DNA from 2 places in the Sporosarcina trichiuri genome. Region 2 is predicted to be linked to the other one. Evidence: riboswitches for the same ligand, from Rfam matches in the RefSeq annotation. Region 2 holds a riboswitch; the other holds the start of a gene.
What was found. Region 2 has a riboswitch for S-adenosylmethionine ahead of metA (homoserine O-acetyltransferase MetA). Riboswitches for the same ligand answer to the same signal wherever they lie in the genome.

Region 1 (5,883 bases), 500 kb from region 2:
GGGAACGGGGCTTGTGGAAGAAACCGGCGCGCTTTTCAGCAAGATTTCAGAGTCCATCCAAAGTATTTCAAGCCAAATTGAAGGTGTTTCGGAAAGTACGATGCGGAACAGGGAAGAATCCACCCGCATGGCGGAAGTCGTCGGACAGACGGCAGCCATCGCGATGCAGTCCGCAAGTCATGCAGAGACGATCGCCGCAACTGCCGAAGAGCAGACGGCGTCCATGGAAGAAATCGCTGCCGCCTCGGAAACACTTGCGCGAATGGCGGAAGGGCTTCAGGAATCCGTTCGTAAGTTCACATTGTAAGCAACAGGAAAAAAGCTGTCCGGACAAGTCGATCACGACTTGCCGGACAGCTTTTTCGGTTTATATTCGGTTGAGTTCGCTGACCCATAAAAATATTGCCAGGCATCGCAGATACCGCCTGCACAGTGCCGGTCCGCCCGGTACAGGGTCTGCCGATCGGATATCGCCTGCAGTTCCGGATGTGCATTGCCGACAATGACGGACGGCCACTCACGATCAAGCATATCGATATCATTTCCGGAATCTCCGGCGACAAGCAGACGGACATCCGGACGCGCGTATGTCCGGATTACATAGTCCAGCGCATTCCCTTTTCCGGCCCCCTTCGGCAGCACATCCACGTCCCGATTGGAACTGAAGATGAATTCGTGAGGAATCGCCTGCTTCTCCAACGCTTGCCGGAACTGACGGACAGCAGCTGTATCGCCTTCCGTAGTGAACGACACGCGCCGGTCATCCGGCAGGTTCTGCAACTGCAGGGAAGGGAAACGTCCCGCGCAAGTTTTCACGGAATCAGGATTCCAATCCGCTGTCATCTTTTCCTGCCATGCGGAGTCTTCCTTCCAGTCAGGCATGTGCCAGATGGCTGTCCCGACATCTGATATGACAAGATCCGGTATCGGCAGGTGTTCGGCTGCCATCAGTTCCTTCACGGAATCCGCATGACGGCCGGTTACGTAGACCAGCGAGACGCCTCCCGTTTCCTGCTTGAGAAGAATGGTCAGTTCCTCAAGTTCTTCAGGCATGCCGACCAGCGTATTGTCAAGATCGGTTGCCAACATATGTGTCTTTGAGTGCATAGCCGGCTCCTTCGTATAATTTATCCACTTTTCTCGCGATGCGTGTCCAGTCGAAATTCTGCTTAGCGAATTCTGCAGCTTTCCGGCCGAGCTGTCTGGCGATATCGGGTCGTTTTGCCAGTAATCCCATTGCGGAGGCGAGTTCCTTCACATTGCCGGGAGCCGTCTGTAACCCTGTTTTCTGATCCAGCACGATGTCGCCGAGTCCGCCTACTTTGGATGCGATGACAGGGCTTCCGCAGGCCTGTGCTTCCGCAGCGACCATACCGAACGATTCGTAATAGGAAGGGACGATGACGGCGAGACTGTCACGGAACTCCTTAGCCAGACGGTCTTGCGGCTGGCAGCCGAGAAACTCGACGTGGTCCTCGATCCCCTGTACCGCCTTCTTCAATTCCTCTGAGATCGGCTGCTTCGTAACCGGGTCCACCTGCTTTTCATCCCCGCCGATGACACGGAGCTTAACTGGGGAGGATAGAAGGTTGGTATGGGTTAACAGCTTGAATGCGCGGAGCAGCGTATAGATGCCTTTTGTTTTCTCCAGACGCCCGGCGAAGGTGAATGTCATCGGCTGGAGGGGAGAAGGCTTGTCAGGCGTGAACGCACTGTCCACACCGATCGGAATGACCGAGATGGGGGCAGGCTGTTTCACGGACGACTGGATCAGCGCTTTCTCCGTCAGTGAAGTGGCGATGACTGTAGTGGCGGAAGCGAGAATCTCCCGTTCCGCTTTCAGACGGCGTGCTTCACGCACACCCGTTGCTTGTTCTTTTGCAACGGCGAGCGAATGGGAAGTATGGAACCAGGGTATGGAATGCATTTCAGTAAGGCGTATTCCGAGAAGCCCGGAGAGCCAATAGTGGGTATGCAGAATATCATATCGGGAAAAATCCTGCAGAGTCAGCATTTCAGCAAGAAACGCGGGAAGGAGCTGTATCATTTTCGTTTTTGCGACGAACCCTTTCCGGCCGGCAGCCACCCGGATGACACGGCAGCGCTGTCCGAACGATTCGAATTGAGGAGCCGTTTCGTCAGCCCAGTGTGTAAACACATCGACAGAATGCCCGCGGGCATCCAGTGCCAAAGCCAGCTGCTTCACGTAATTATTCTGTCCTCCAGCCTGACTTGTCCCCAGGGATGCCAGCGGATCGCCATGGTCTGAAATCATACAGATTGTTTTTGCCATATTACACTCCTCCAATATATATAAAAATCGTTAACATTAAAAATAAGCGTAATAGTTTAATACCCTATGTTAAGGGAATGTAAACATATTTTTAATGGAAACCATTTAAATCTTCTTAACGATAATGTAAAAGACAGAAGAAGTGGGCCGAAAATCACCATCCCGGGCAATATTGTGGAGGGAGTGCGGATAAATCTGCGGAGGATGAGCAAAATAGTTATGGCAGCCCGAAAAACGTGATACGATAAAATATGTTGAAATAAAGATAAATCAAAAGGAGTTTTCCACTATGCCAATTCGTGTAAAAGCGATCATCGGAAGTACAAGTTCGGCTTCCTACAATAGACGTCTTATCAATTTCATGCAGAAACGCTATGCGGACAAGCTTGACATTACACCCGTGTCCATTAATGATGTCGAAATGTTTTCCGTCGATATCGAGAACGATCCGCCGTCAGGTGCTCGCGCGTTCAAGGAAGATGTCAAAGATTCGGACGCTGTCCTCTTCGCCGTACCGGAATACAATTTCTCCATTCCGGGCGCTTTGAAGAATGCCCTCGACTGGCTGTCCCGCGGCGGGGAAGCGACATTGCGCGATAAGCCGGCATTCATCGTCGGTTCCTCGATGGGCGTGTTCGGAAGTGTGCGGGCGCAGATCCACTTGCGGGAGATCCTGTCCAATCCCGGCCTTTCACCGCTCATCCTACCGAATAACGAAGTGTACATCGGTTCGATCCATAACAAGCTGAGCGAGGACGACGAGCTTACGGATGAGCCGACTGTCGCATTCCTCGATTCGGTCGTCAGCAATTTCGTCGATTTCTATGAGCGCATGACGGAAATCCACGGAAAGAAAGCATAACAAAAACGCTCTGCCGATGATCGGGCAGAGCGTTTTTGTTATGGCAGGATGGCGAACGATCGTACAGGGAAGCCGGACGCTTTTTCAGGCTTCGGCACGATGTTGAAGATGACAGCGCCGCGCGTCGGCAGTTTGTCGAGATTGGTCAGCAGCTCAACCTGATACGTATCCTGTTCCAGGACATAATATTCCCCATGGAGGGCGCCGTTTCTCCTGAAATCCGCGGCTGAATCGGTATCGAACGTTTCATGACCGACCGCTTTCACACCGCGTTCCTCGAACAGGAATTTCAGTGCATCCAGACCCCAGCCGGGAATCCGGTTATTCCCGTCCTCGTCTTTGTTGCAAAAAGCGGCTTCATCCGGCCAGCGTTTGCTCCAATCCGTCCGCAGTGCGACGAACGTACCCGATTCGATCGGGCCATTTGCTTCTTCGAATGCGAGAAGGTCCTGCTTCGAGCAGGTGAAATCATGGTCTGCTGCCGCTTTCTCCGATTGATCGATGACAATCAGCGGCAGCACAAGTTCTTTCAGTTCCAGTTCATTCAGGTACCGTGTGTCGCGTACGAAGTGGATCGGTGCGTCGATATGGGTGCCGTATTGGCCCGCGAACGAAAATTGCTGGGCGAAGAACCCGTCATCATGGCTGAACAGCGTCTTGAACTCGGCGTTCTCGAACATGAAGAAATGAGGGGAGTCCGGACCGAACGTATGCGTCAGATCCACCCACTCTTTCGATTTCAATGCTGCCAGTGCAGTCAGTACATCAGTTTGTGTTTGTGTCGTCATCTCAAATCCCGCCTTCATCGTTTATTGCCGGCAACCCGGCTGCTGTTGAATGAAAAAAAGAAGACCCCCAAGCAGATGAGGGTCTTCTCTGAATACACAGTATGTCAGCTCTCATCTTCGGAGCGCAGTCGGCACTCCCTGGAGTTAGCACCTCGGCCGTTACGGCTGGTTGCTGAGATATCATCGGGCCAGTCCCTCCATCTCTCTGAATGAGAAGTTTATTAAATTGTTCGAAAACTGTAAATAGATAGTATCATGCGCGGCGGAAGAAAGCAACAATGATTTTACAGTTGTCCTGTTGAGAAGTTTGGTATACTCCTCTATAGCAAGGAAAGAGGGACGGAGGTTTTTCAGTTGGCTTGGATCTATGTGGTTCTTGCAGCGGTCGTTGAAGTGTTCTGGGTCGTCGGACTCCGCCATGCAGACACACCTCTTGAATGGGCAGGAACAGCGCTTGCCATTATCTTCAGCTTTTTCTTCATCATCAAAGCATGCGAAACGATTCCGTCAGGGACTGTCTATGCGGTGTTCACAGGCAGCGGGGCGGCGGCAATCGTGCTGGTCGATACTCTTGTATTCGGCACACACTTGAAGCCGGTCGGCCTGCTGTTCATCGGGCTGATCCTGGTCGGGGTGATCGGCATCAAGCTGACAACCGGTCCGAGTGATGCGGAAGAGGGAGGTGCATGAGGTGGCGTGGATATATCTCGTGATCGCAAGCTTCGGTGAAATTTTCGGAGTCATGTGCATCAACTGGTTCATACAGAAGAAGACACTGGGACGGCTTGCTCTGCTGATCGTGTCATTCGGCGGGGGATTCGTTTTCCTGTCGCTGGCGATGCGGTCGATTCCGATGGGGACTGCGTATGCAATCTGGACAGGGCTCGGTGCTGCCGGTGCCGTCCTGATCGGCATCCTGCTGTTCGGGGAATCCGCAGGCTGGAAACGAATGCTGTTTCTGGCATGCATCATTGCAAGTGCAGCCGGCCTGAAACTGTTCAGTTGAAGCAGTTAGGAAATCGGTTGAAAAGGGTAAAGGGATGGACAAGCATTCCTACAGAACAAATCGGAAGAGGCGAATAGACGTGAGCTCAAAGTATACAGATGACAGCTGGGCACTACATACAGACCTGTATCAGATCAATATGATGGAAACGTATTGGGCTGAAGGCATCCATGACAAGAAGGCGGTCTTCGAGCTGTATTTCAGGAAACTCCCCTTCGGCAACGGGTATGCCGTTTTCGCAGGACTCGAGCGGGTGCTCGATTATTTACGCAAGCTCCGGTTCACTGACAGCGATATCGATTACTTGAAGGAAGAGCTGCATTATAAGGAGGATTTCCTCGACTATCTGAGAGGCGTCCGATTCACGGGGGATCTGTATTCCATGAAGGAAGGGGAAACCGTCTTCGGCAACGAGCCGATCATGCGCGTGGAGACGACGCTGGCTGAAGCGCAGCTGATCGAGACGGCACTCCTCAACATCGTCAATTACCAGACGCTGATCGCGACGAAAGCGAGCCGCATCAAGCAAGTGGTGAAAGACGAGCAGGTCATGGAGTTCGGCAGCAGGAGGGCCCAGGAGATGGATGCGGCTGTATGGGGGGCCCGGGCCGCTGTGATCGGGGGCGTCGAAGCGACGAGCAACGTGCGGGCCGCCAAGCTGTTCGGGCTGAGGGCGAGCGGAACGCATGCGCATTCCCTTGTCCAGGCTTACAAAAGCGAATACGAGGCGTTCCATGCGTATGCGGAGCGCCACCGGGATTGCGTCTTCCTTGTCGATACGTACAATACGCTCAAAATCGGTGTCCCGACGGCAATCCAGGTCGCAAAGGAGCTCGGGGACCGCATCAACTTCATCGGAATCCGGCTGGACAGCGGGGATATCGCCTTCCTGTCGAAGGAAGCCCGGCGGATGCTGGACGAAGCGGGATTCCAT
Region 2 (5,883 bases):
GAACCGGCCGGGTTCCTGGAAGTCCGTTTTTCATCACTTCTTCTTCCGATCATTCCTCGGAGCGGCGAGCTGTGCGATCTCCCGCGCCATTTCCTCCCGCATCCGGCTGGCTGAAAGTTTCTGTTTCTTAGGTGTCTGCGGCAGGGAAGCTGAATTCTTCCCGCTGGTTGTATGTTCGTCCCGTCCCATTCCGACCGCATCCTTTCTTCTTGGTGTCCCCGTTAGTATGGTCCGCCGGGGCGAATCGATACCGGCTGCATGCCCTGCAGCGGATAGACGGATACCGGTACATACTTCGGCGACTGTGGTGGCTCGATCCGGAACAAAGTAATACTTGTTACATGATGGGCGAGAGGAGTGAATTGTTCCTTCTCCACAGGCAGCGGCCGCTTGTCGATCGTCTTTTTTGCAATCGTCACGTGCGGTACGTAAGGATGGCGCAGAGGTTTTGCAAGCATCCCGTCAAGCCGGGACCCGGCCGACTCATAAAGACTCGTCAGCTGCTGATTCTGCTCTGTGGAAAGGGTGACAACACGGGGGCCGGACGGATTGCCGAAGAACGACAGGCCGTCGATCCTGATTGTGAATGGCGGTGTCTCGGCAGCCGCTGTCCTCAGGGCGTTTTCTGCACTGTGTTTCTCATCGTCCGTAAGAGCACCGAAAAAAATGAGTGTAATGTGATAATCGTTCCGATGGGGAATCACTTTGTAATGGGACGGAAAGTCGTAACGGCTGTTCAATTCACGGATGGTCCCAGCGATCAGGTCAAAAGGGATTGGGATTGCTGCGAAATAATGTGCCATTGGACGTCCTCCTTTGCAGTCAGTGTAGCAGACAGAACGCAAAGTATACATACGTGCGAACTGATTGGTACCTTTTTCCTTGGATGGTCTGTCGCGTTCTGCGGATACTACGTCTGAAAGTGACTACAAATGAAAAGAGGAGAGACCCATGGGCATTTTAAGCGGAAATCCAAAAGACGAACCGATGCATTACGGTGAAGTGATCGGCTGCTGGGCATATGTCGGTGCGAACAAAGGTCTGATCAGCTCTTATCAGGCATTTCTCAACCATGCAGGGGACGAGGACCTGAAAAAGCTCATCAAAGAAGCGATCGAGATGATGAAGGAGCAGGATTCCAAACTGGAAGACGTCCTGAAGGAGAACGGCATCATGCCGCCGCCGACCCTTCCCGAACGTCCGGTCTGCAACCCGGATGACATCCCTGCAGGCGCCAGATTCGTGGATCCGGAAATCAGCGCTGCCATCTCCATCAACGTCGGCCAGGCATTGGTCTCATGCAGCCAGGTGATGGGGCAGTGTCTGCGGGAGGATATCGCAGCCATGTTTGCAAAGTTCCTGCAGGACAAAATCATGTACGGTGCGAAACTGCTCAAGATGAACAAAGAAAAAGGCTGGGTCATCCCGCCGCCACTGCTGAAGACGGAACATACGGAATAATGCAGGGACATGCAAAAAGACAGACAATCCGGACTGCCGGACTTGCTGTCTTTTTGTGTTATGCCGTACATACTGAAGCCGGTCAGCTGACCAGGACATGAGCCGATGCTATACTGGAACTCGAAAAGGAGGAGACTGTCATGGAGAAATTAGTATCTGTTGAGCAATTTGAAGAACGTAAGCAAGGAGAGCGGACCGTGTTCCTGTTTTCCGCAGACTGGTGTCCGGACTGCCGTGTAATCGACCCATGGCTGCCGGGGATCGAAGCGGATTATCCCGAATATGAATTTGTGTATGTGGATCGTGATCAGTTCATCGATCTATGTGCTGAGCTCGATATCTTCGGAATTCCGAGTTTCGTCGTCTACAGCGAAGGCAGGGAAGCAGGCAGGTTCGTCAGCAAAGACCGCAAGACAAAAGAGGAGATTACTGCGTTCCTGGACAACCCGGGGCGAAAATCAGTATGACGGCTGCTGCCCGGAAGAGTCAACTTCCGGGCGGCAGCTTTTTTAGAATTTGTCATTTAGCTCGCCGAGCAGGAGCTGTGCGCCTTTCGGACTGACGTACATGCCGTTGGAAAGCCGGAAGTTGTCATCAGCGATCTCACCTGTGACCGCGCATGCTTCCCGGATCCTGTAGCTCCGCAGAATCAGCTGGTCGTCCTCTGTGAAGAATTCAAGCGGCTGTCCGATCGGGATATGCAGACTGGTCCTCAGTTCTTTCGGAAGCACGATTCTTCCAAGGTGATCCACTTTTCTAAGTATGCCTAAATTCTTCATTCCATGGCCCCCTTCAATTGCACTACAATTCTTCTATAATCATACATATTGAAAAACCGGAATGCAAAAAATTAGGGAAGTTTTTGTCGAATGGAATAGAAGCTGAACTGTTCCGAATTGGATGACTTCATCTTTGACGGCAAGTTGTTCGTCACGTCACCTGCTAAATTTGATAGAATAGTACAGTTAGCAGGAATGGAGGAATACCATGACATTTACGGAATTCAAGAAATCATCGCTGTTCGACTACATTCAAATCATTGCCGGTTCTGCGTTTGTCGGGCTGGCCTTCACCATATTCCTGCTCCCTGCGAGGATCGCGGCCGGCGGTGTTTCGGGGATCAGCACGATCGTGTATGAAATGTACGGGTTCAATCCGGCGTACGTCCAGTGGCTCATCAACCTGCCGCTGCTCATTCTCGGTCTTGTGCTGGTCGGCAAGGATTTCAGCTGGCGGACAATCGTCGGCACGATCGCCGTCCCGTTCTTCATCTTCCTGACGACGGGGATCGAGACGCCGATCCACAATCCGCTGCTCAGTTCGATCTATGGCGGTATCATGCTCGGTATCGGACTCGGGATTGTCTACCGCGGCAACGGGTCGACAGGCGGAACTGCCCTGATCGCCCAGATCCTGAAACGGTATACGAACTTCTCAAGCGGATTTGCGCAGCTCATCGTCGATGGTGTCGTTGTCATCGTCTCGGCATTCGTATTCGATCTGGAGCTTGCACTGTACGCACTCATGGCGATCTACGTGACGAGCAAAGTGATCGATTTCGTCCAGCTGCAAACGTCACCGACCAAACTGATCCTGATCATCACCGAGCAGGAGGAGACCGTACAGAAGCTGATCCGTGACGAACTGAACCGGGGTCTGACGAAAGTGAAGTCGCTCGGCGGCTATTCGAATGCTGAGAAGACGATCATCCTCTGTGTCGTCGAGCAGTCGGAAGCGATCTATTTCAAGAAAATTGTCCAGGAGGAGGAACCGTCTTCTTTCGTCATCTTCCTGAATGCCTCCGAAATATTGGGCAGAGGTTTCTCACGCGCCCAATTCGACGATTGAACAGCACTTCCGGGTGCAGAAGAAAACACTATACAAACAATTTAGAAATGGTATACTGGTCAGTAAATGAATATGCTTATCAAGAGAAGCTGAGGGAACTGGCCCTATGACGCTTCAGCAACCCCTGGATGATCCAGGAAGGTGCTACTTCCACAAGACTTTGTCTTGAGAGATAAGATGGACGTTACAGAACTCCCGCTATCTCTCAAGAGACTGGCGGGAGTTCTTTTGACTGGCTGGAATTGGAGTGGAACCATATGCCGATTACAATCCCCGAAGCACTGCCTGCAGGTGAGTTGCTGAAAGAAGAAAAGATCTTTGTCATGGAAGAGGGGCGTGCAACCACGCAGGACATCCGGCCGCTCCGGATACTCATCGTCAACCTGATGCCCCAGAAGGAGAAGACCGAGCTGCAGCTGCTGCGGCTTCTCGGAAATACACCTCTCCAGGTCAGCATCACATTTCTGAGGACGGAGTCATATATTTCGAAAAACGTGAGTGAAACGCATCTGGCCTCATTCTACAAGACGTTCCGCGAGGTGGAGAAGGAGCGTTTCGACGGCATGATCGTGACCGGCGCACCCGTCGAGCAGATGGAATTCGAAGAAGTGGACTACTGGTCTGAGATCCAGCAGATCCTTGACTGGGCAGAGACTCATGTGACATCGTCCATGCATATTTGCTGGGGTGCGCAGGCTGCACTGTACCATTATTACGGAATCGAAAAACAGCCGCTCAGCGCAAAGTGCTTCGGCATCTTCAGCCATACGCTGACAGATCCGACAGTGAGCCTTGCGAGAGGGTTCAATGACCAATTCCCCGCTCCGCATTCACGGCATACAGGAATTTCGGAGCAGGCACTGGCTGCTCATCGCGATTTGTCCGTACTGGCTGGATCTGAGGAAGCCGGTCCGTTCATCATCCTGTCGAACGACGGGAAGAATATCATGATCACAGGGCATCTGGAATATGATGCCTGCACGCTGAAGGAAGAGTATGACCGGGACATCGCCAAAGGGCTGGATATCGACATGCCGCTCCATTATTTCCCCAATGATGACCCGGACCAGACGCCGCTGAATACATGGCGCTCCCATACCCATCTCCTGTTCTCCAACTGGCTGAATTATTATGTCTATCAGCAGACGCCATATGACTGGTGCTGATGGATGGGCTGCATGGTTTGAACGATGCAGCCGCCTGTGCTATAATGAATGACAGTCAGTCAGTTCGAGGAGGGGTGCAAGTGAACAAACAGGAGACCATTCTCCAGTCGGCCATCCGGATGTTCACGGAAAAGGGCGTCGACAAGACGACCATTTCCGATATCGTCAAAGATGCCGGAGTCGCACAGGGAACGTTCTATCTGTACTATCCATCCAAATTGTCTTTGATGCCGGCAATCGCTGAAGTGATGGTGAAGGCTACATTGGATGAAGTCATCACAGCTGTCGATCCAGCAGTCTCTCTCCGTACCCAGCTCGCCCAATTCGTGGATGCGATCTTCCGGGTCAGCCGTGATCATCATGAAATCCAGGCGATGATCTATGCGGGTCTCGCTTCATCCGAGCATCTGCGGGAATGGGAAAGCGTCTATGCGCCTGTCTACGAATGGGTCAGCCGTCTCATCGAAACGGGCCGGGAGCATGGGGATTTCCGGACCGACAGCAGCCCCGACCAGCTTGCGAAGCTGATCATCGCATTGACGGAATCAGCAGCCGAACAGATCTATCTGTATGACGTGGAGACGGATCAGGAAAACCGTGCTGCAATCCAGAAAGAGGAAACGGTCAAGTTCCTGGCATACGCTCTCGGGCTGCCGGCGGACGATTGAAACAAGCGGCGCTCCATTCATCAGCGGAGCGCCGGACATTTATATTGAAGTGAATGACAGTCAGTCATTATGGGTGAGGAGCAGAAAATTATGCAAAAAGCTTGGTTCTATGTAGCAGCAACAAGTTTCTTTGAACTTGTCTGGATCTTCGGTTTCAACACAGCATCGGAATGGTGGCACTGGATTCCGATCGTCGCTTTCATTCTCGTGGATTTCCATTTCCTGACGAAAGCATGCGCCGCCCTGCCGACAGGGACCGTCTATGCAATCTTCGCGGCCATCGGCACAATCGGTACGGCTCTCATGGATGTCCTGTTTTTCGGCCAGACTCTGAGCGGCGGCAAGCTGTTCTTCATCGCTGTCCTCGTTGCCGGAGTGATCGGCCTGAAGCTGGCGGACGGGCGGGACGAGAAAACACAGACAGAAGGGGGGAACTGATATGGGCTGGTTATATGTATTTCTGGCGGCCGGTTTTGAATTCGCCGGCGTTGCAGGACTGAACAAATACAGCAAACGGAAAACATTGCTGTCCGGTGCCGTCTACCTTGGGGGCTTCGGACTGTCGTTCCTGTTCCTGTATACATCATTCAAATACTTGCAGGTGAGTACTGCGTATGCCGTATGGATCGGTATCGGGACGGCAGGGGCCGTCCTGCTGAATATGTTCTTCTTCGGGGAATCGAAAAGCCTGTCACGTGTCGCTAGCCTGGCTCTGATCATTATCGGTGTCGTCGGTCTGA

Region 1: it holds a riboswitch for S-adenosylmethionine, as region 2 does, so the genes downstream of both, QWT68_RS15280 (cyclase family protein) here and metA (homoserine O-acetyltransferase MetA) in region 2, are expected to answer to the same signal.

Annotation. Positions count from the first base shown of each region.
Region 1 is NZ_CP129119.1:2,992,833-2,998,715, forward strand. It holds gene QWT68_RS15260 (methyl-accepting chemotaxis protein) at 1-307, shown strand, start outside; gene QWT68_RS15265 (HAD-IIB family hydrolase) at 340-1,107, opposite strand; gene QWT68_RS15270 (glycosyltransferase) at 1,070-2,293, opposite strand; gene QWT68_RS15275 (NADPH-dependent FMN reductase) at 2,583-3,155, shown strand; gene QWT68_RS15280 (cyclase family protein) at 3,194-3,943, opposite strand; SAM riboswitch class I at 4,052-4,159, opposite strand; gene QWT68_RS15285 (DMT family transporter) at 4,298-4,633, shown strand; gene QWT68_RS15290 (DMT family transporter) at 4,635-4,949, shown strand; gene QWT68_RS15295 (nicotinate phosphoribosyltransferase) at 5,029-5,883, shown strand, end outside.
Region 2 is NZ_CP129119.1:436,922-442,804, forward strand. It holds gene QWT68_RS02510 (hypothetical protein) at 34-189, opposite strand; gene thpR (RNA 2',3'-cyclic phosphodiesterase) at 222-803, opposite strand; gene QWT68_RS02520 (DUF3231 family protein) at 952-1,461, shown strand; gene QWT68_RS02525 (thioredoxin family protein) at 1,602-1,928, shown strand; gene QWT68_RS02530 (AbrB/MazE/SpoVT family DNA-binding domain-containing protein) at 1,971-2,240, opposite strand; gene QWT68_RS02535 (YitT family protein) at 2,449-3,309, shown strand; SAM riboswitch class I at 3,383-3,488, shown strand; gene metA (homoserine O-acetyltransferase MetA) at 3,567-4,475, shown strand; gene QWT68_RS02545 (TetR/AcrR family transcriptional regulator) at 4,556-5,143, shown strand; gene QWT68_RS02550 (DMT family transporter) at 5,231-5,581, shown strand; gene QWT68_RS02555 (DMT family transporter) at 5,583-5,883, shown strand, end outside.